Regions from separate parts of the Bradyrhizobium japonicum USDA 6 genome, predicted to be linked through region 2. Evidence: predicted binding sites of a transcription regulator. Region 2 holds the regulator's gene; each other region holds the start of a gene.
What was found. The regulator LexA, encoded in region 2, represses DNA repair genes until DNA is damaged. The targets are predictions, from matches to a motif close to TGTTCNNNNTGTGTTCNG.
Positions count from the first base shown of each region.

Region 1: the regulator LexA is predicted to act here: its motif matches at 2,383-2,400, upstream of BJ6T_RS06160 (ATP-dependent Clp protease adaptor ClpS).
Region 3: the regulator LexA is predicted to act here: its motif matches at 2,603-2,620, upstream of BJ6T_RS24180 (single-stranded DNA-binding protein).

Region 1 covers NC_017249.1:1,351,136-1,357,333, forward strand. The annotation lists gene BJ6T_RS06155 (tannase/feruloyl esterase family alpha/beta hydrolase) at 1-579, shown strand, start outside; gene BJ6T_RS06160 (ATP-dependent Clp protease adaptor ClpS) at 625-2,349, opposite strand; gene BJ6T_RS06165 (MDR family MFS transporter) at 2,460-4,085, opposite strand; gene BJ6T_RS06170 (HlyD family secretion protein) at 4,027-5,277, opposite strand; gene BJ6T_RS06175 (TetR/AcrR family transcriptional regulator) at 5,369-6,022, shown strand; gene BJ6T_RS06180 (MarR family winged helix-turn-helix transcriptional regulator) at 6,068-6,198, shown strand, end outside.
Region 2 covers NC_017249.1:4,960,448-4,966,645, reverse strand. The annotation lists gene BJ6T_RS23530 (alpha-hydroxy acid oxidase) at 1-406, shown strand, start outside; gene BJ6T_RS23525 (HAD family hydrolase) at 420-1,046, shown strand; gene BJ6T_RS23520 (hypothetical protein) at 1,202-1,396, shown strand; gene BJ6T_RS23515 (molybdopterin molybdotransferase MoeA) at 1,628-2,839, shown strand; gene lexA (transcriptional repressor LexA) at 3,016-3,717, shown strand; gene BJ6T_RS23505 (hypothetical protein) at 3,924-4,145, shown strand; gene BJ6T_RS47360 (hypothetical protein) at 4,331-4,765, shown strand; gene BJ6T_RS23495 (GAF domain-containing protein) at 4,980-5,921, shown strand; gene BJ6T_RS23490 (ComEC/Rec2 family competence protein) at 5,931-6,198, opposite strand, start outside.
Region 3 covers NC_017249.1:5,106,339-5,112,536, reverse strand. The annotation lists gene gyrA (DNA gyrase subunit A) at 1-1,184, opposite strand, end outside; gene BJ6T_RS24185 (DUF2306 domain-containing protein) at 1,353-1,751, opposite strand; gene BJ6T_RS24180 (single-stranded DNA-binding protein) at 1,952-2,449, opposite strand; gene BJ6T_RS24175 (outer membrane protein) at 2,901-3,668, shown strand; gene BJ6T_RS24170 (outer membrane protein) at 3,902-4,591, shown strand; gene BJ6T_RS24165 (outer membrane protein) at 4,815-5,567, shown strand; gene BJ6T_RS24160 (outer membrane protein) at 5,709-6,198, shown strand, end outside.

The DNA of each region.
Region 1 (6,198 bases), 3.6 Mb from region 2:
TGGCTCGGCAGCGCGCCGCCGGCGCAGCCGCCCGCACCCAACAACGGCATCGCCTGGATCTACGGCGCCGGGGGCATTCAATATGTGTTCGCGCGTGATCCCAAGCTCGACGTCACCACCTACAAGGTGGAGGACCACAAGGCGCGGTTGCTCGAAGTCTCGAAGCTGATGGATTCGACCGATCCGGATCTCGGCCGTTTTCGCGGACGCGGCGGCCGGCTGATCGTGCTCGAGCACATGGCGGACTATGCGCAGAGCCCCTATGCCGGCATCCGCTATTTCGAGAGCGTCGAGCGCAAGCTCGGCAAGGCCGAGACGGCGGAATTCGCGCGGCTCTACACCGCCCCCGGCGTCGATCATGTCGGCTCCGGCGCGCCGGCCAATGTCGACATGCTGAGCGCCTTGGTCGACTGGGTCGAGAAGGGCAAGGCGCCCGGCGACCTCGAAGCCACCGAGCAGAAGGTCGAGGCGCCCTCATTCGCGGTGACGCGCGCACTCCCGCTGTGCCGCTGGCCGGCCTGGCCGCATTACAAGTCGGGGCCGGTGACGGAGGCGGCGAGTTTTACCTGCGCTCCGTGATCCTTCACCTCCTCCCGCAAGCGGCGCGAGGGAGACACGCACCGCTCACTCAGCTGCCATCGCCTGTGCACCACCGAGCAACTGTGCATTGAGCCGGCCGCCGGAGAACAGCATGTCGTCGAGCGCTTCGTCGATGTCGGCTGACACGACGGAATTGCCTCCGTCGCGTGCGAGACTGGCCTGCGCCAGTCGTCGCATCAATTCCTTGATGAAGGCGCAACTCGTGCCCTCGCTGCGGCGGGCGGCTTCGGCGATGACCGCGTCCTCGATCGGCAACCCCTTGCCGTAGAGCCGGACCAGCTTGCCGCGGCCGGTTTCGTCGGGAAGCGGCACTTCGATCGCCTGATCGATGCGGCCTGGCCGACCCGCAAGCGCTCCTTCGAGGTCCTCCGGCCGGTTGGTGGTCAGGACGAACAGAATGTCCGCGTCCTCCTTCAGTCCATCCATCTCGTTGAGCAGCTTGTTCAGCATGGATTCTTCGCACGGCCCCATGTCGTCGCGGTCGCGAGCGATGAGATCGACGTCCTCGATGACGACCATCGACGGTTGGAGCAGCCGCGCCAAGCTCATATAGGCGCCGAGAAGGCCGATTTGCTCGGCGGTGATGATCAGTGTCGTATGCCCGGGCAAATGCGTCGCGAGATAGCGGATTGTATGGGTCTTCCCGGTGCCGGGCGGTCCGTACAGCAAAATGCCTTTGCGCGTCGACTGGCCAAGCCGGCGCAATTGATCGCGGGTATTGACGAAGGTCAGCACATTGCGGTCGAGCAGCCGCAAGGTCTGCTCCGGCAGGATCACTTCACTACGAGCGACAAGCGGCAATCGATGCACGGTGATGCCGCGCGAGCGCCCGCGATAGTCGGAGTCGGCATCGAGCGACAGTATCTTGCCGCGATAGGTCCGCGCGGTTTGCACGGCCTCTTCCAGTTCGCCGAAGCGCTGCCGGACGAGCACCGCGCCCGCGGTGCCTGACGGTACCAGGATTTCGATCCGAATTCCCGGCTCGCGGCTGTACTCGCGGTGCGCGCAGAGCAAAACCGCATAGCGAAGATTATCGTGCTCGCACAGCCACAGTCCGTTATCCAGGCACTTGACTGGGCTGTTCTCGCCGACGTCGACATCGGAATATTGCAGCGGGGCAATTGCGGTTGCATAGCGGCCTTCGCGCAGCAGCCGCGATATCGACAGGGTCTCGTAGCGCTGCTCCTCATTGAGCCCGAGCAGCCGGATACCATCGCTGAACAATCGGTCGATGGCCGCCTGGACGTCGACGCGCATGTGGCCGGGAAACTGCCGGATCGTGGTCACAAGCTTGCTTCGCGGGACGTTGGCAAAGTGCCAGTCCAGTACGTCGCAGGCGAATTCGAACTCCTTGTCCGGTTCGACCGGCGTGCTCACGGTGTCTGCCGGGCGAATGCAGTCGCTGCACAGCCAGACCGTGCGGCTGCCGATGCGAACATCGGTCTGTCCCTCGGGCTTGCCGCAGAGCTCACACGGAGTCTTGATCTCTTCAAGCGTGATCTTCAGAGGATGCTGGCCGAGCCAGACATATTGCTTGGCCGACTTGAAAAGCGCTTCCGCGACGGATTGCGGGTAGGGTCCGCAGACGGCCTTTTCCTTCAGCTCGATCTGAGTGATCAGAGCGATCGCCTCGCGCTCCGTCTTGCCGAAAACTTGGCGGAGCAAGCCGATGACGAACTCGTCCGGCGTGTCGTCGTCATTGTGAATCACGAGCTGGGCCGGTTCATGCTCGCCGCGCATATTGCTCATTTGCAAATGACTCCGCTGCAACCAGTACTAGAATAGAACAAATAAGGAACATAAAAGGAAGCGACCGTCAAGCGTGACGGCCGCGACAAATTCCAATTGACGGCGAGGCCTTAATGCGCACCGCCTCCGCCGGCGGCCGCCTTCACCCGCCGCGTCAGCAGCACCGCGATCGCGGCGAGCACGAGCACCACGCCGATCACCGCGAAGGTGTCGGAATAGCCCATCACCAGCGCCTGGCGTTTCACCGTCTTGCCGAGTGCGATGATGGCCTGCTCGCGCGCGGCGTTGGGGTCGGGCACGCCGTGCGCGATGAAGTAATTGGTCGTCTGCGCGATGCGGGCACGGACCTCCTCGCGGCCGAGCGTGACGGAATGGCCGATGATGTTGGAGTGGAACTGCTCGCGCTTGGTGACGATGGTCGCAAGCACCGCGGTGCCGATGGCGCCGCCGAGATTGCGCATCATGTTGGAGATGCCGGAGGCGGCCGGCGCGTCCTGCGGCGCGACACTGCCGAGGCTGAGCGCCGACAGCGGCGCCAGCGTCAAGGCCTGGCCCACGGCGCGCACGACGTTGGGGATGAAGAACTGGTCGCCCGAATAGTCGAGCGACATCTCGATATTCAGGAAGGAACTCGCGGCGAACAGCAGCAGGCCGACGGCCGCGATGTAGCGCGCGTCGAAGCGCTGCATCAGCTTCGGCACCAACGGAATCAGAAGGAGCTGCGGCAGGCCGGTCCAGGCCAGCACGTTGCCGATCTGCTCGGCATTATAGCCCTGCACCTGCCCGAGATAGGCCGGCAGCAGATAGACGGAGCCGAACAGCGCAAATCCAAGGAACACGGCAGCGATCGTGCCGACCCCGAAATTCCACTGCGTCAGGAGGCGCAGGCGGAGCAGCGGCTTCTCCACCACGAGCTCGTTATAGATGAACAGCGACAGGCTGACGGCGGCGATGATCGCAAGGCGGACGATGAAGGGCGAGCCGAACCAGTCGTCCTTGTTGCCCTCCTCGAGCACGGCCTGAAGTGAGGCCAGGCCAACCGCCATGGTCGCGATGCCGAACCAGTCGCCCTCGCGCAACAGCCCCAGATTCATCGGCTGGCGCTCCAGGGTGAAGAACAGGATCGTCACCATGACGGCGGTCGGCAGCACGTTGACGAAGAAGATGGTCTGCCAGCCGTAATTCTCGGTGAGATAGCCGCCGATTGTCGGCCCGATCGCCGGCGCAAACGTCACGGCGAGTGAGAACATGGCAAGGCCGATCGGCTGCTGGCCCTTCGGCAGCTTGGTGAAGACCAGCGTGAAGGCCATCGGAATCAGCACGCCACCGAAGAAGCCCTGAAATCCGCGCATCGCGATCATCGAGGGCAAATCGTGGGTGAAGGCACAGGCGACCGAGAACGCGGCGAACAGCGTCGCGAAGCTCAGCATGATGTTACGGAACGAGAACACCCGCGACAGATAGTCGGTCAGCGGGATCACGATGATCTCGCCGATCAGGTAGGACGTCGAGATCCAGGAGCCGTTGTCGGCGCCGGTGCCGATGCCGCCCTCGATGTTGAGCAGCGAGGCGTTGGTGATCTGGATGTTCAGGATCGCCATGAAGGCGCCGATCATCGCCGCGAAGACGGCGATCCAGACCGTAGCGCTCGCGCGATTGGGATCGCTGGCGGCGCGATCAGGCGTCGCGGTCGGTCTTGCGGGTGCTGGCGTCGAGATTGTGAGGCTGTTTGACATGGCACGACCCTCCGGAAACAAGCTTCGCTTTGGGCGTCGTTGCCGCTTGCGCGGTCGGCGTTGAACGGGTTGCGATCGTCGGGATCACGGACATGCCGGGCCGCAGCTCGATCGCAGAGTGCGTCTCGGCATCCAGCGCGATCTTCACGGGGATGCGCTGCACGACCTTGGTGAAATTGCCGGTGGCGTTGTCCGGCGGCAGCAAGGCGAACTCCTGGCCGCTGGCGGGTGCGATGGAATCGACATGGCCGTGCACGACCTGGCCCGGGAAGGTGTCGACCTCGATCTCGACTTGCTGTCCCGCGCGGACATGGGTGAGCTGGGTCTCCTTGAAATTGGCGACCACATAGGCGCCCTCGGCCGGCACGATCGACATCAGCTGCGTTCCCGCTTGCACATATTGGCCGATGCGCAAGGTGCGGTTGCCGACGACACCGTCGATCGGAGAGACGATCGTGGTGTAGCTGAGATTGAGCTCGGCCTGATGTTGAAGCGCGGTCGCGCGGGCGGCCGCGGCACTGGCTTGCACGATCTCGGCCTTCAGCAGCTCGACCTGTTTCAGAGCCGAGGCGAGATTGGCGGTGTCGCGCTGGATCGCGGCATCGGCGCCGGCATCGCGCGCCTGGGCCTGCTGTGCATTCTGCACGCTGCCATAGCCGGTCTTGGCGAGGTCGGTGTAGCGCTTGTTCTCCTGCTCCGCGAAGGTCTTTGCAGCAGTGTCGACGTCGATGGTCGCCTTGGCGGCCGCGATCACCGCTTGCTGGACCTCGAGCTGCGCTTGCTTGCTCGTCACCGTCGCATTCGCGGCGGCGACATCGGCCTTGGCCTGGTCGAGCGCGACGCGGAAGTCGCGATCGTCGATCCTGGCGAGCACCTGGCCGGCCTTCACATGCTCGTTATCGCCGACCAGGACGCGGTCGAGGTAGCCGCTGACCTTCGGCGCGATGGTGGTGTTGTCGGCCTTCACATAGGCGTCATCGGTGGAGACGAGGAAGCGGCCGACGGTCCAGTAATCGTAGCCATACCAGCCCGCGCCGGCCAGCGCGACGACCGCCGCACCCATCAGCAACAGCTTGCGGAGATTGAGCTTTTGCCGGCGGACGCCGGTCAGTGCGGTGGGCAGCACGCCCTCCGGCACGGTTGCTGGAATAGCGGTTTGGGTCGCAGCAGATGGGGTGGTGTGGACGGACATGGCCGGCTCCCCTGAATTAGGAAACTTGACGATTTCCAAAATGAGACTAGCTTTGGAATTGTCAATGGAATGACAGTCGTCATTTAAAAGCATGGCTCAGACAAAACCTTCAGGTGAATGCCGTCCGCGCGGGCGGCCGCAACTGCGCAGCGACGAGGAGACGAGGCGGATCGTCTTCGACGCCGCGCGCCACGCCTTTGCCGTCGACGGCTACGCCGCGACCAGCACCGAAGAGCTGGCACGCCGCGCCGGCATCTCGACCAAGACGCTCTATCGCCTGTTTCCGGGCAAGGCCGCGCTGTTCGAGGCGATGTGCGCGGACAGGCTCGAGCAGCTGCTCTCCGCCGTCGACCTGCAAGGAAGCGACGAGGTCGATATCGAGACGGGCCTGCGTGCCGCGCTGCTGGCCTGCGCCGATCTCGCGCTCGATCCGGAGGTCGTGGCGCTGCAGCGCATGGTGCTGCAGGAATCCGCAGCGTTCCCCGAGCTCGCCGCCAACTTCTACAACAACGGCATTTCCCGCACGGTCAGGACGCTCGCGGACTGGCTGCGGGTCCAGGTCAAGCGCAAGCGCATCGCCATCGATGATGCGGAGGAAGTTGCCGGCATGCTGATCGGCATGGTCGCGTCGGCGCCGCAGCGCGCGGCGATCTATGGCGGCATGCCGCTGCCGTCACGCAAGCAGATCGAGCGCCGCGTGCAGACCTGCGCGGCCCTGTTCCTCGACGGCTGCCGCGCCGCGTAGCGGTCGCCCTTTGACAATCCGGTTCGGGTCGACTATCTACTTCGCATGCGAAATAAAGGGGCCGCAGCGAGGCATCATCGGCTTATTTACCTCCTGAACGTCGCACAGCGCCGCTTGCAGCGCTGGATGGCGGCGCAGCCGCAGAACGAGGTCACGCCGGCGCAGGCGGGGCTGTT
Region 2 (6,198 bases):
CGTCGAGTGGATCTACGTCTCCAACCATGGCGGCCGCCAGCTCGATCACGGCCGCGGCGCCATGCATGTGCTGCCCGAGATCGTCGAGGCCGTGAAGGGACGCGCCAAGATCATGGTCGACGGCGGCTTCTGCCGCGGCACCGACATCGTCAAGGCGATCGCGGCGGGCGCGGACATGGTCGGCATCGGCCGGCTGCAATGCTGGGCATTGGCCGCGGCCGGCGAAGCCGGCGTGAGGCGAATGCTGGAGCTGCTCGAGGACGAGGTGCTGCGCTGCCTCGGCCTTTTGGGCGCCACCTCGTTTGCCGAGGTCGACAAGTCCTGCCTGCACCAGGCGACCGCAACGAATGCGCCGAGCGTATTCAGCGCGTTCCCGCTGTTCGACCACGACCCCTATCGATATTGAGTGAAAGGATGCAATGAGCTCGCTCTCTCCCGGCAGCGCGGACGCGCTCCTGTTCGATCTCGGGCGCGTCGTGCTCGACATCGATTTCTCCAAGGCGATCGCCTGCTGGGCGGGACATGCCGGCTGCAAGCCGGAAGCCATCGTCGCGCGCTATGTGCGGGACAGCGAAGCCTACCGGCTGCACGAGGTCGGCAAGATCAGCGACGAGGTCTATTTTGACTCGCTGCGCGCCTCGCTCGGGATCGGCATTTCGGACGCGCAGTTCCTGGAGGGCTGGAACGCGATCTTCGCCGGCGAGATGCCAGACATCGCCGAGTTGCTGCCGCGTGCGGCAAAGCAGTTGCCGCTCTACGCCTTCTCCAACACCAACCGGCCGCATGTCGACCATTTCTCGAAGGAATATGCCGGCCTGCTCGGCCATTTCCGCGCCCTGTATCTGTCGTCCAGCATCGGCCTGCGCAAACCGGATGTGGAGGCCTTCGACCATGTCGTGGCCGCGATCGGCGTGCCCGCGAACCGTATCGTGTTCTTCGACGATCTTGCCGAGAACATCGAAGGAGCGCGGTCGCGCGGCCTGACCACGGTCCACGTGACCTCGCCCCGCGACGTCGGGAACGCCCTCAAGGCGCTCGGAATCTGACCTCTGGCCGGCAAGCCGACGGGCCGCGAATGGAACTATTTTGCTGGAGGGCGAGGAACCAAAACCCTTTGCGCATTTTTATACGGAGTTCCCGGAACGATTACCCCTCTCAGGACTCATGAGTCCGTTGGGAATTCTACATCGGGCTTATCGTCGTGTTGGGCAAAACCTACCTTACCAAGCAGGCCTCTCTGCTGATGAAATTCGCCAGGACCACATCGGATTCTGAGCTTTCCGCCAAGCTGATCAGCAAGGCCGCCGACCTGAAATCCCAGGCCGATCCGCTGCCCGACAAGGATCAGGGCCCCGCAGCGCCGGACGTCAGTCCGTACAAGCCGTCGGGGAGATGACCGATGCTGGCCGTGGCTCTCGTCTTTCTCGTCCTCGCCATGGCCATCCTCGTACCGGTCTGTCTCGCCTTCCGGATCATGCCGCGACGGACTTGATGCACCCCCTTCATCGCAGAACAGATGACGCAGGATAAATCATCCTGCTCGGCCGCTGTTTTGCCTCTGCGCCTGCACTCGGCTAGAACTCTCGCCGCCGATTTGCCCGAACGGGCCCAGCAGGAGTTTTCACCCGTGGCCCTGATGCCGGTTTCCGACGCGCTCGCCGCGGTGCTGGCGGGCGCAGAGCCGCTGCCTGAAGAGGTGATCGCGCTCGACGCGGCCTTTCACCGCGTGCTCGCGCGCGACGTCGCCGCGCGGCGCACGCAGCCGCCGCAGGCGATGTCGGCAATGGACGGCTATGCGGTGCGCGCGGTCGATGCGGCGAAGATCGACTCCCAGCTCACCCTGATCGGCGAGGTCGCGGCGGGCCGCCCGTTTGCGGGATCGGTCGGCGCCGGCGAGGCCGTGCGTATCTTCACCGGCGGTGTCGTTCCCGATGGCGCTGATGCGGTCGTGATCCAGGAGGATACGGTCGCGGACGGCAAGCGAATCACGATCAAGGAAGCCGCCGTAACGGGGCGGCACATCCGCCCCGCCGGCGTCGACTTCTCGGAAGGCGAGGTGCTGCTGTGCAAGGGAGCCCGGCTCACCGAGCGCGACCTCGCGCTCGCCGCCGGCATGAATTACCCGCAACTGCCGGTCCGACGACGCCCGAAGGTCGCGATCCTCGCGACCGGCGACGAGTTGGTGATGCCGGGCACCACGCCCGGTCCCGGCCAGATCGTCTATTCCAACGGCTACGCCCTGCACGCGCTCGCCCGCAGCGAGGGCGCCGATACCATCGACCTCGGCGTTGCCGCCGATACGCTGGAGGCCACCACCGCGGGCATCGGCCGCGCGCGGGAGAGCGGCGCCGACATCCTGATCACGACCGGCGGCGCGTCGGTCGGGGACCACGATCTGGTCCAACAGGCGCTGAGGGACGAAGGTATCTCGATGGCGTTCTGGAAGATCGCGATGCGGCCGGGCAAGCCGATGATGAACGGGCGGCTCGGCGCGATGCGCGTGATCGGCCTGCCCGGCAATCCCGTGTCATCCTACGTTTGCGGCTTCCTGTTCATGGTGCCGTTGATTCGCGCGCTTTCGGGCCGTTCGATGATTCATCACCGCCGCGAACGCGCGGTGCTCGGCCGCGACGTCGGCGCCAACGACCAGCGCGAGGATTACCTCCGCGCGCGCCTCGAGCTGCGCGACGACGGCACGCTCCTCGCCCTTCCGGTCAATCACCAGGATTCCTCGCTGCTTGCGAATCTCGCTGTGGCACAGGCACTTCTCGTGCGCGCGCCATTCGCGCCGAGAGCCGAAGCCGGCACACCTTGCGAGGTCTTGCGGCTGCCCGTCTGAGCGCTTCGTTCGCGTGCGTTCCGCGAACTTTGTCGCGTTCACTGTAAATTAAGCAGTTGCGGAACATGTATCGAACATATAGTGTCCGTTCATGATTTGTTTCGAGCATGTAGCGGCTTACTGCTGAATTCAGCGTCTCGGAATCGAACGACATCAACCGGGGGATTTTGGTCGAGATGTTAACGCGCAAACAATACGAACTCCTGCGGTTCATCAGCGAACGGTTGAAGGAAAGCGGCGTGCCGCCCTCCTTCGACGAGATGAAGGACGCGCTCGACCTGCGCTCGAAATCGGGCATCCATCGCCTGATCACCGCGCTCGAGGAGCGCGGCTTCATCCGGCGCCTGCCCAACCGCGCCCGCGCCATCGAGGTGATCAAGCTGCCCGAGCTTCAGGCCGCCGCCGGCAGCCGCCGCGGCTTCACGCCGAGCGTCATCGAAGGCAATCTCGGCAAGGTCCGCACGACTTCGAGCCCGCCGGCGGATGAGGGCGAGCGTCCCGTCGCAGTCCCCGTAATGGGCCGCATCGCGGCCGGCACGCCGATCGAGGCCTTGCAGACCCGCAGCCACACCATCAGCGTACCGCCTGACATGCTCGGCTCGGGCGAACATTACGCGCTCGAAGTACGCGGCGATTCCATGGTCGAGGCCGGCATTCTCGACGGCGACATGGCGCTGATCCAGCGCAACGAGAGCGCCGATACCGGCGATATCGTGGTGGCGCTGATCGACGATGAGGAAGCAACCCTGAAGCGCTTCCGCCGCCGCGGCGCCTCGATCGCGCTCGAGCCCGCCAATGCGGCCTATGAGGTCCGCATCCTGCCGCCCAACCGGGTGAAGATCCAGGGTAAGCTGATCGGGCTGTACCGGAAGTACTGATACCGGACGCGCCGGTATCGGTTGTTTGGCGCCCGCGCGCTTTAGATCGGCATCGCCGATCCGAGCTTGGAGCGGACGATTGTCCGCTCCGGCTGGATAGTCTTTCTGGTTTTGCGCAGATTATCCGGCCCCTTCCCCGGCGGTACATCCTCGGCACGCCGCACGAAGCAGCCCTGCCTCGCGGCCTTCAGGTTCGAGGAGAAGTCATGCGCCAGATCGTTCTGAGCACAGTTGCAGTGGCACTGATCGCAGCTTCAGCGTCGCAAGCCTTGGCCGCGGAAGCCTTGGCCGCGGGCGCGCAATCGCGGCCCCATGTCCGCAAGGACAGCGCCGTGAGCGATCAAACCCGCAAGGCCCGCGACGCAGTCAACCAACCGTCGCAGCCGGCCTGGCAATATCCGGGTTGGTCCGCGCCCGCGGGCCGCTGACGCTCGCAGAATCCACGGGGACGGGCTTTGTTCCCAGTGCATTTGGAAAAGATATTGTGATGGCAGTCTGCGGACTCAAGCCGCAGATTTGCCCTCAACATCGCATATAATCGCGGGCTTCCACTCTGATAGAGGCCTGCGCCTCAGAAGAGGCGCGGGTTGCTATCCCGATTGAGGAGCACCCGATGTGTGACTACAGCCTGCATGCCGTCGCGTCGCGTCCCGCCGAAGTCGGCGAGACGATCGTCACGACAACCTTCCGCGGCACCTCGACGCGCGGCTTTGCCTCTGCGGCCGATCCGACCGTCGCGGTCTGCCTGCTGCCGGGAACGGAGCTCGCCTTCGCCGACAACGTCCGTTACGACAATCGCTGGATCTGGACGCGCACCGTCAATTCGCGCGTCGGCAAGTTCGGCAAGATCGATCCGCACATTCCCGATCGCCATCATGATGCGATCGAATTCCCCGACGGCAAATCCGTGCTGGTGACGCAGCTGGTCGAAGGCCAACGCGCGACCGTGCTGCAACTGCCGGTGACCCAGCCGCTCGGCGAGCGCGAGCACAAGCCGCAGATCATCACCGACAACCGGCCGACCATCACCCGCCTGCCGATCGGCTGACATGACCATTCCCGGCCGGCAGGTCGGGCCAGGATTGAAAATCGCCATCGCCGGCCGAGGCCGGCGAGATGGTGCCGTTCGTGTCCCGCGAAACTCCATCGGGCGGACCTCCTCCCACCGCACGAAGTTTGCGCTGTCCTGCCTGAATTTTGAACGTCCGTTCCGCAGCCAAATGGCCGATGCTTGGTGCGGCTTGAGACGGCGGACACGTTCGATGAAGACCTTCATTCGCGTCGTTGAACTCTGGGTGCCTGACCGCACGCGCATACGGCTGGAATTCGGCGGCGGCCTCTACGGCGAAGGGTTGACCGCGTTCAAGGCCGTGAGCGAAGATCTGCACTTCGGATACGACGAGGGGCTTCCCGGCAAGGCCTGGGCCAGCGGCCACCCCGTGATCCTCACCAGATTCGCCGATTCCTATTTCAAGCGGACCGATCAGGCCATCGCCGCCGGGCTGACCTGCGGCGTGGCGGTGCCGGTGTTTTCAGGCGAATTCCTGCAAGCCGTCATGGTGCTGTTCTGCGGCGACGACGAGGCCCATGTCGGCGCGATCGAGCTCTGGCACAACGATGCCGAAGCCTCCCATGAGATGGGGCTCGTCGACGGCTACTACGGCACCGCCGACATGTTCGAATTCAACTCCCGCCACACCAGATTTCCGCGTGGCTTCGGCCTGCCCGGTCGCATCTGGAAAGCCGGCCTGCCGCTGATCATCAAGGACCTGCACGATGCCAGGAGTTTTCTGCGCTGGGAGGACGCCGCCAAGGTCGGAATCAATCTCGGCGTCGGCGTCCCCTACCGGACCGGCACCGATCAGACCTGGGTGCTGACGTTCCTCTCGGCGCAGGCGACCCCGATTGCGCGACGCTTCGAGATCTGGGTCCCGGACGAGGCCCGTTCGGCGCTGGTCTTCCGCGCCGGCGATTGCAGCGCGCAGACCGACCTCGCCGCGCTCTACGCGACGAAATCCATCGCCAAAGGCGAAGGCAGCATCGGCGGGGCCTGGGCCACCGGCATGCCCGCACTCAACGACGATCTCGCGCGTGACGGCTCGGTCGCGGCCTTGCAGGCCAGCGCCTCTGGACTGAGCCAGATGGTCGTCCTGCCGGTGATCGGCAATGCCAGGCTCGACGCCGTGTTGGCCTGGTATCTGTAACCCGTCCGCTCAATCCTCGGCCTGCAGGTCGGCTTCCGATGGCGTCGCGTCGCGGTTGCGGGGAGCCGCCACCTGCGGCGCAAGGCTCGCGCTGAAATCCGCCTCGCCGGCGGCCGCCGGCGACCATGGACGGTCTGTCCCCCTCGTCTTCGCCGCCTGAACCGCGAAGCCGTCGCCGCTTCGCGTCAGCGCCAGCGCGCCCTGCCTTGCGAGACGCTGCCGGTCGACAACCATCGCCGCGCAATCCGGCGGCGCCGGCCGCGCCGTCACCACCAGC
Region 3 (6,198 bases), 150 kb from region 2:
GCGATCGCCAGACCGACCAGGATGTGGGCGCGATCGCGCGCCTTGGCGAGCAGGAACTTGGTGCGCCGCGTGACGACCCGCTCGCGGAAGTCGACGAAGATCGCCAGCAGGTCCTTCAGATGCATGATCCGCGGACGGCCGCTGTCGAGCGCCACCATGTTGACGCCGAAGCTCGTCTGCAGCGGCGTGAATCGGTACAGCTGATTCAGCACCACATCCGGCACGGCGTCGCGCTTCAATTCGATGACGACGCGGTAGCCGTCGCGGTCGGATTCATCGCGCAGGTCGCCGATGCCCTCGATCTTCTTTTCCTTGACCAGCTCGGCGATGCGCTCGACCATCGTCGCCTTGTTCACCTGGTACGGAATCTCGGTGATGATGATCGCCTCGCGCTCCTTGCGGATGGTCTCGATCGCGACCTTGCCGCGCATGACGATCGAGCCGCGGCCGAGGTGATAGGCGGCGCGGATGCCTGCGCGTCCGAGAATGACGCCGCCGGTCGGGAAATCCGGTCCCGGAACGATGTTGATGAGTTCGTCGATGGTGAGCGCAGGGTTGTCGATCAACGCGACGCAGGCGTCGATGACCTCGCCGAGATTGTGCGGCGGGATGTTGGTCGCCATGCCGACCGCGATGCCGCCCGCCCCGTTGACGAGGAGATTCGGGAACTTGGCCGGCAGGACCGACGGCTCGGTTTCGTTGTTGTCATAGTTCGGCTGGAAGTCGACGGTGTCCTTGTCGATGTCGGCCAGCAGAGCCAACGCCGCCTTCGTCAGTCGCGCTTCGGTGTACCGATAGGCCGCTGGGGGATCGCCGTCGACCGAGCCGAAATTGCCCTGGCCGTCGATGAGCGGCACGCGCATCGAGAAGTCTTGCGCCATCCGGACCATGGCGTCGTAGATCGACTGGTCGCCATGCGGATGATATTTACCGATCACGTCGCCGACCACGCGCGCCGACTTGACGTACTTCTTGTCGGGCGTGTGCCCCTGCTCGTTCATCGAGTAGAGGATGCGACGATGAACCGGCTTCAACCCGTCGCGCGCATCGGGCAGCGCACGCGCCACGATCACGCTCATCGCGTAGTCGAGGTAGGACTTCTTCATCTCCTCGTAGATGGAAACGGGACGAATGTCCGAGGGTTGCGCCGGCTGGTCGCCGGGCTTGTTGTCGTCGTCAGCCAAGGGGAAATCCGGTGAGATTTTATCTGGGAATCATATAGCGCATCGCCCCCCTGATAACCACCCTTGCGAGGCCTGGGGAAGCGGTTTTTCCGACTGTTTTTCCAGAGACTTACGAGCTCAGCGCCACTGCCTCGAGCGGAGCCGGAATGAGCCGCGTGGAACCACGTCCTAGGCCCCGAAAATCACCCGGTGCATGATCCGTCCAGGCATGAGCGTGAACAGCCCGGCAATGACGAGCGCGCCGACGAACGTCATGATCATGATGCGCCGGTGATCGGCGACCCGGTGGGTGTGCGCGCGCCACACCGCGAGCGGCAGCATCACCAGCGTGAAGATCGACAGGAGATGGATCGGGCTGAACGGCCCGACCAGGCGGATCTGGTGGATCCAGAACGACGATGCCGCCACGACCGCCATGAGCCCCACCCAGATCCAGCCGATCGTCCGGTGCGGCAGCGTGCCCTTGGGGGCGGCAAACTGAACGAGGCCGAGCACGAAGGCGGCCATCGCGGCAAAGGCGTGCAGCGGGATCGATGGAGCGGCCTCGAGCAGCGGCGCAACGCTCATGCAGGGCTCCCTCCGATCGACGGCCGATCATGTGAATAGGATTAACATCAAGCTAATACCATTCACATCACGTCCCGTCAAAGGCTTGAGGCAGCACACGAGGCAAGCCCGGAAAAACCGAGCTTTCCCCGCCAATTGGCAAGGAATCCTGTCGCTCTACGCGAGCAAGGTGACATCAGGGGCGAAGCGCCCCGCCCGCCTCAGAACGGGATATCGTCGTCCATGTCGCTGTTGCGGCCACCGCCGCCGGCGGCAACGGCACGGCGCGGCGCGCTGCTGACGGGACCAGAGGAGCCGAAATCGCCGCCCGGCTCGTCGCCGAAGCTGCCGCCTCCACTGCCGCCGCCGCGGCCGTCGAGCATCGTCAGGGTCGAGTTGAAGCCCTGGAGCACGACCTCGGTGGAGTACTTCTCGACGCCGCTCTGGTCGGTCCATTTGCGGGTCTGGAGCGCGCCCTCGATGTAAACCTTCGCGCCCTTCTTCAGGTACTGCTCGGCGACCTTGCAGAGCCCTTCATTGAAGATCACGACGCGATGCCACTCGGTCTTTTCCTTGCGCTCGCCGCTGTTCTTGTCGCGCCAGGTCTCCGAGGTGGCGATGCTCAAATTCGCGATCGGCCGCCCGTCCTGGGTGCGGCGGATTTCGGGATCCTTGCCGAGATTTCCAACCAGAATGACCTTGTTGACGCTTCCCGCCATCGCCGCTCTCCACTCCGAATGCCACTGAATTTCAAAAGGCCCGGGACGCGCCCGCGTCCTCTGCAACCTGTTGACGCGACCCTATACGCTTGCGCGGACGGATCGGCCCGTCACCCCTCCACTTATCCCCACATATAGCACCCGCTGCCGGTTCGTTCCAGATTTGTTCTTCCGACATCTCTCACGTTGTTGCGTGGGCACGACGACACCGCGCTGCACAAAGACGGCCTGCGCCAAATGGAACTATCCCCAATTCCCCGAGGATGACGAAAACAGCCTAACATTCATCAAGTTAGAAGCAGTCCAGAAGCCGCCTGACTGTTGCATTCCGGAGACGGACTCCGCCTCCCGCCTAAGCTACGCTTGCCGCGGAATTGGATTCTTATGGGCGTCGCGCCTGATCGGCCGCTTGGGGGACTTCGAAAAGCGGTCCGAAACTGGGGAGACTGCAATGAATAAGATTTTGATTGGTACTTTTGGTGTAATCGCGTTGGGGCTGTCGGCTCCCGCAAGCGCGGCAGATATCGCGGCGCGTCCCTACACCAAGGCCCCGGCGCCGATGATCGCGACCATCTACGACTGGAGCGGCTTCTACATCGGCATCAACGGCGGCGGCGGCACCAGCCACAAGTGCTGGGACGCAGATTTCGGCGGCGGCGTTTTCTTTGGCGAAGGCTGCCACAACGCAACCGGCGGCACGGTCGGTGGCCAGGTTGGCTACCGCTGGCAGTCAGCCAACTGGGTGTTCGGCTTCGAAGGCCAGGGCAACTGGGCCGATTTCTCGGGTGACAACATCAGCGCGATCACCGGCCTGCGCGATCGCTCGAAGATCAACGCCTTCGGCTTGATTACCGGTCAGGTCGGCTACGCCTGGAACAACGTCCTGCTCTACGTGAAGGGCGGCGGCGCCGTCGTCAGCGATCGCTACCGCAGCTTCGACCTCGCCAGCGGCCTCGAAGTCGACCGGGCCAACGAGACCCGTTGGGGTGGCACCGTGGGCGCGGGCGTCGAGTTCGGATTCGCGCCGAACTGGACAGTGGGCTTCGAGTACGACCACATCTTCATGGGCAACCGCACCGTCGGCTTCACCGGATCCGGCAATTTCGTGATCGCCCCGCTCGGCGTTGCCACACGCTCCGATCGCATCAGCCAGGACGTCGATATCGGCCTCGTCCGCGTGAACTATCGCTGGGGTGGCCCGCTGATCGCAAGATACTGATATCCATCTGAAATCGCTTGGAAATCAAAGGCCGGCCTCGCGCCGGCCTTTTTGCGTGGGCAAAGGGAATGATAGGTCAGTTATAGTTACGTTTTGCGACTATTGTGCCTTTTGGGAGACACAACTTGCGGCTTTGCTGGTGTAAGCACGACATCAGTTGGACCACGGCGTCCGATGTCCTTCCGAACGCACGGAAGGCAAAAACAGAAACCGGGACTGGGATTAGTTTGAAAATGAAGAAGGTTTTGTTGGCTTCGGCCTGTTTGTTCGCTCTCGCTGCTCCGGCTTCGGCCGCTGATCTCGCGGCGCGCCCCTACACCAAGGCTCCGGTGGCGGTGGCCTCGGTCTACAACTGGACCGGCTTCTACCTCGGTATCGTCGGCGGCGGCGCCTGGGAAAACGGTTCCGGCGACCCGAAGATGAAGGGTGGCTTCGTCGGCGGCACCGCCGGCTACAACTGGCAGACCGGCAACGTCGTGTTCGGCGTCGAGGCTGATGGTTCCTGGGCTGACGTCAGCGCTTCGGTGACCGGCGCCACTGTTGTTCCCGGATTCGGCGTTGTGACCGCGACGGCGAGCTCGAAGACCGATGCCATGGGCACCGTGCGCGGCCGTATCGGCTACGCCGTCAATCAGGTCCTGTTCTACGGCACCGGCGGCTACGCCTGGATCGACAACAAGATCACCCTCTCGGCTCTCGGCCTGACCGCGTCGGACAGCAAGTGGCACTCCGGTTGGACCGTTGGTGCGGGCGTCGAGGCGTTCTTCGCTCCGCAGTGGTCGGTCAAGGGCGAGTACCTCTATCGCAGCCTCGGCGGCGAGACCTACTTCTCGGGCGCCCTGCCCACCGGCACGCTCAACTTCCACACCGTGCAGGTCGGCGTGAACTATCACTTCGGGGGCCCGGTGGTCGCGAAGTACTGAGCTTCGCTTCCAACGCACCGCGTTACGAAAGGCCGGCCTTGCGCCGGCCTTTTTGTTTTCGCGCGTCCAGATGCAGGCCAACCGATTCCCAACGCTTTCGGGGAGAGCTGTGGCCTTCCGGTGACACAACCTTCGGCTTCAATGGTGTAGAGCAATGACATCGATTGGGTCATTGGGTCGGCCGTTTTTCGCCGACAAAGAGAAATGAAACTGGGGAATTGAAATGAAGAAGGTTTTGCTGGCCTCGGCCAGCCTGTTCGCACTCAGCGCGTTGGCTCCCGCCTCGGCGGCCGATTTGGCGGCCCGCCCCTACACCAAGGCGCCCATTGCTGTGGCCTCGGTCTACAACTGGTCCGGCTTCTACCTCGGCATCAACGGCGGCGGCGCTTCGAGCCGCAACTGCTGGGATGTCAACAACATCTTCGGCATTGCCGGTCCGGACACGGCGGAAGGTTGTCACAATGCGACCGGCGGCGTCGTCGGTGGCCAGGTCGGTTATCGCTGGCAGTCGGCCAACTGGGTGTTCGGCCTTGAAGCCCAGGGCGACTGGGCCAACCTGAAGGGCTCGAATACGAGCTTGGTGCTTACCCCGCCCCCGCTGGTCAACCAGACCAAGATCGATGGGATTGGCTTGTTCACCGGCCAGGTCGGCTATGCCTGGAACAACGTGCTCTGGTACGTGAAGGGTGGCGCGGCCGTCACGCACGCCAAGTACAACGGTCTAATCGGCGGCGTTGTCCTCGACAGCGCAAGCGAGACGCGCTGGGGCGGTGCGGTCGGCACCGGCCTCGAATTCGGTTTCGCGCCGGGCTGGTCCGTTGCGATCGAGTACGACCATCTGTTCATGGGCCAGCGCAACAACTCGTTCACATTTCTCGGCATCAACGACCGCATCGACCGTATCAAGCAGGACGTCGATATGGGCACCGTTCGCCTGAACTACACCTTCGGCGGCCCGGTCGTGGCGAAGTACTAAGCGTCGCCTCCATCGCCATCGCGTTACGAAAGGCCGGCCTTGCGCCGGCCTTTTGTTTTCGCGCGAGGGTGCACCCAACCGTCTTGGAGTCGTGAGGCGCGCGCAAGGCGTCCGCGAATGGCTTCGAGTTGGGGACGTGACATGAAGACATGGATGCTGGCTGCGGTCAGCCTGTTCGCACTCGGCGCGGTCGCGCCTGCTACCGCCGCCGATCTGCCGCTCTACAAGGCGCCGGCGGCCGCCGTTCCCGTCTATGACTGGAGCGGCATCTATGCCGGCATCAACGGCGGCGGCGGCTTGGCCCATGCCTGCTGGGGCGTGACCCGCGCGCTCGGCATCGCTGTCGATCCGGCCGTTGGCGAAGGCTGTCACAATGCGGGCGGTGGCACGGTCGGCGGACAGCTCGGCTATCGCTGGCAGAAATCGCGCTGGGCGTTCGGCATCGAGGGCCAGGGCAACTGGGCCGACTTCAAGGGCAGCAATGTCAGCGTGGCGTTGGCGCCGATCACGAACCAGACCAAGATCGACAGCTTCGGTCTGTTCACCGGCCAGCTCGGCTACGCCGTGAACAATCTGCTGCTCTATGGCAAGGCCGGCGCAGCCGTGGCCCACGACAAATACGACACCTTCT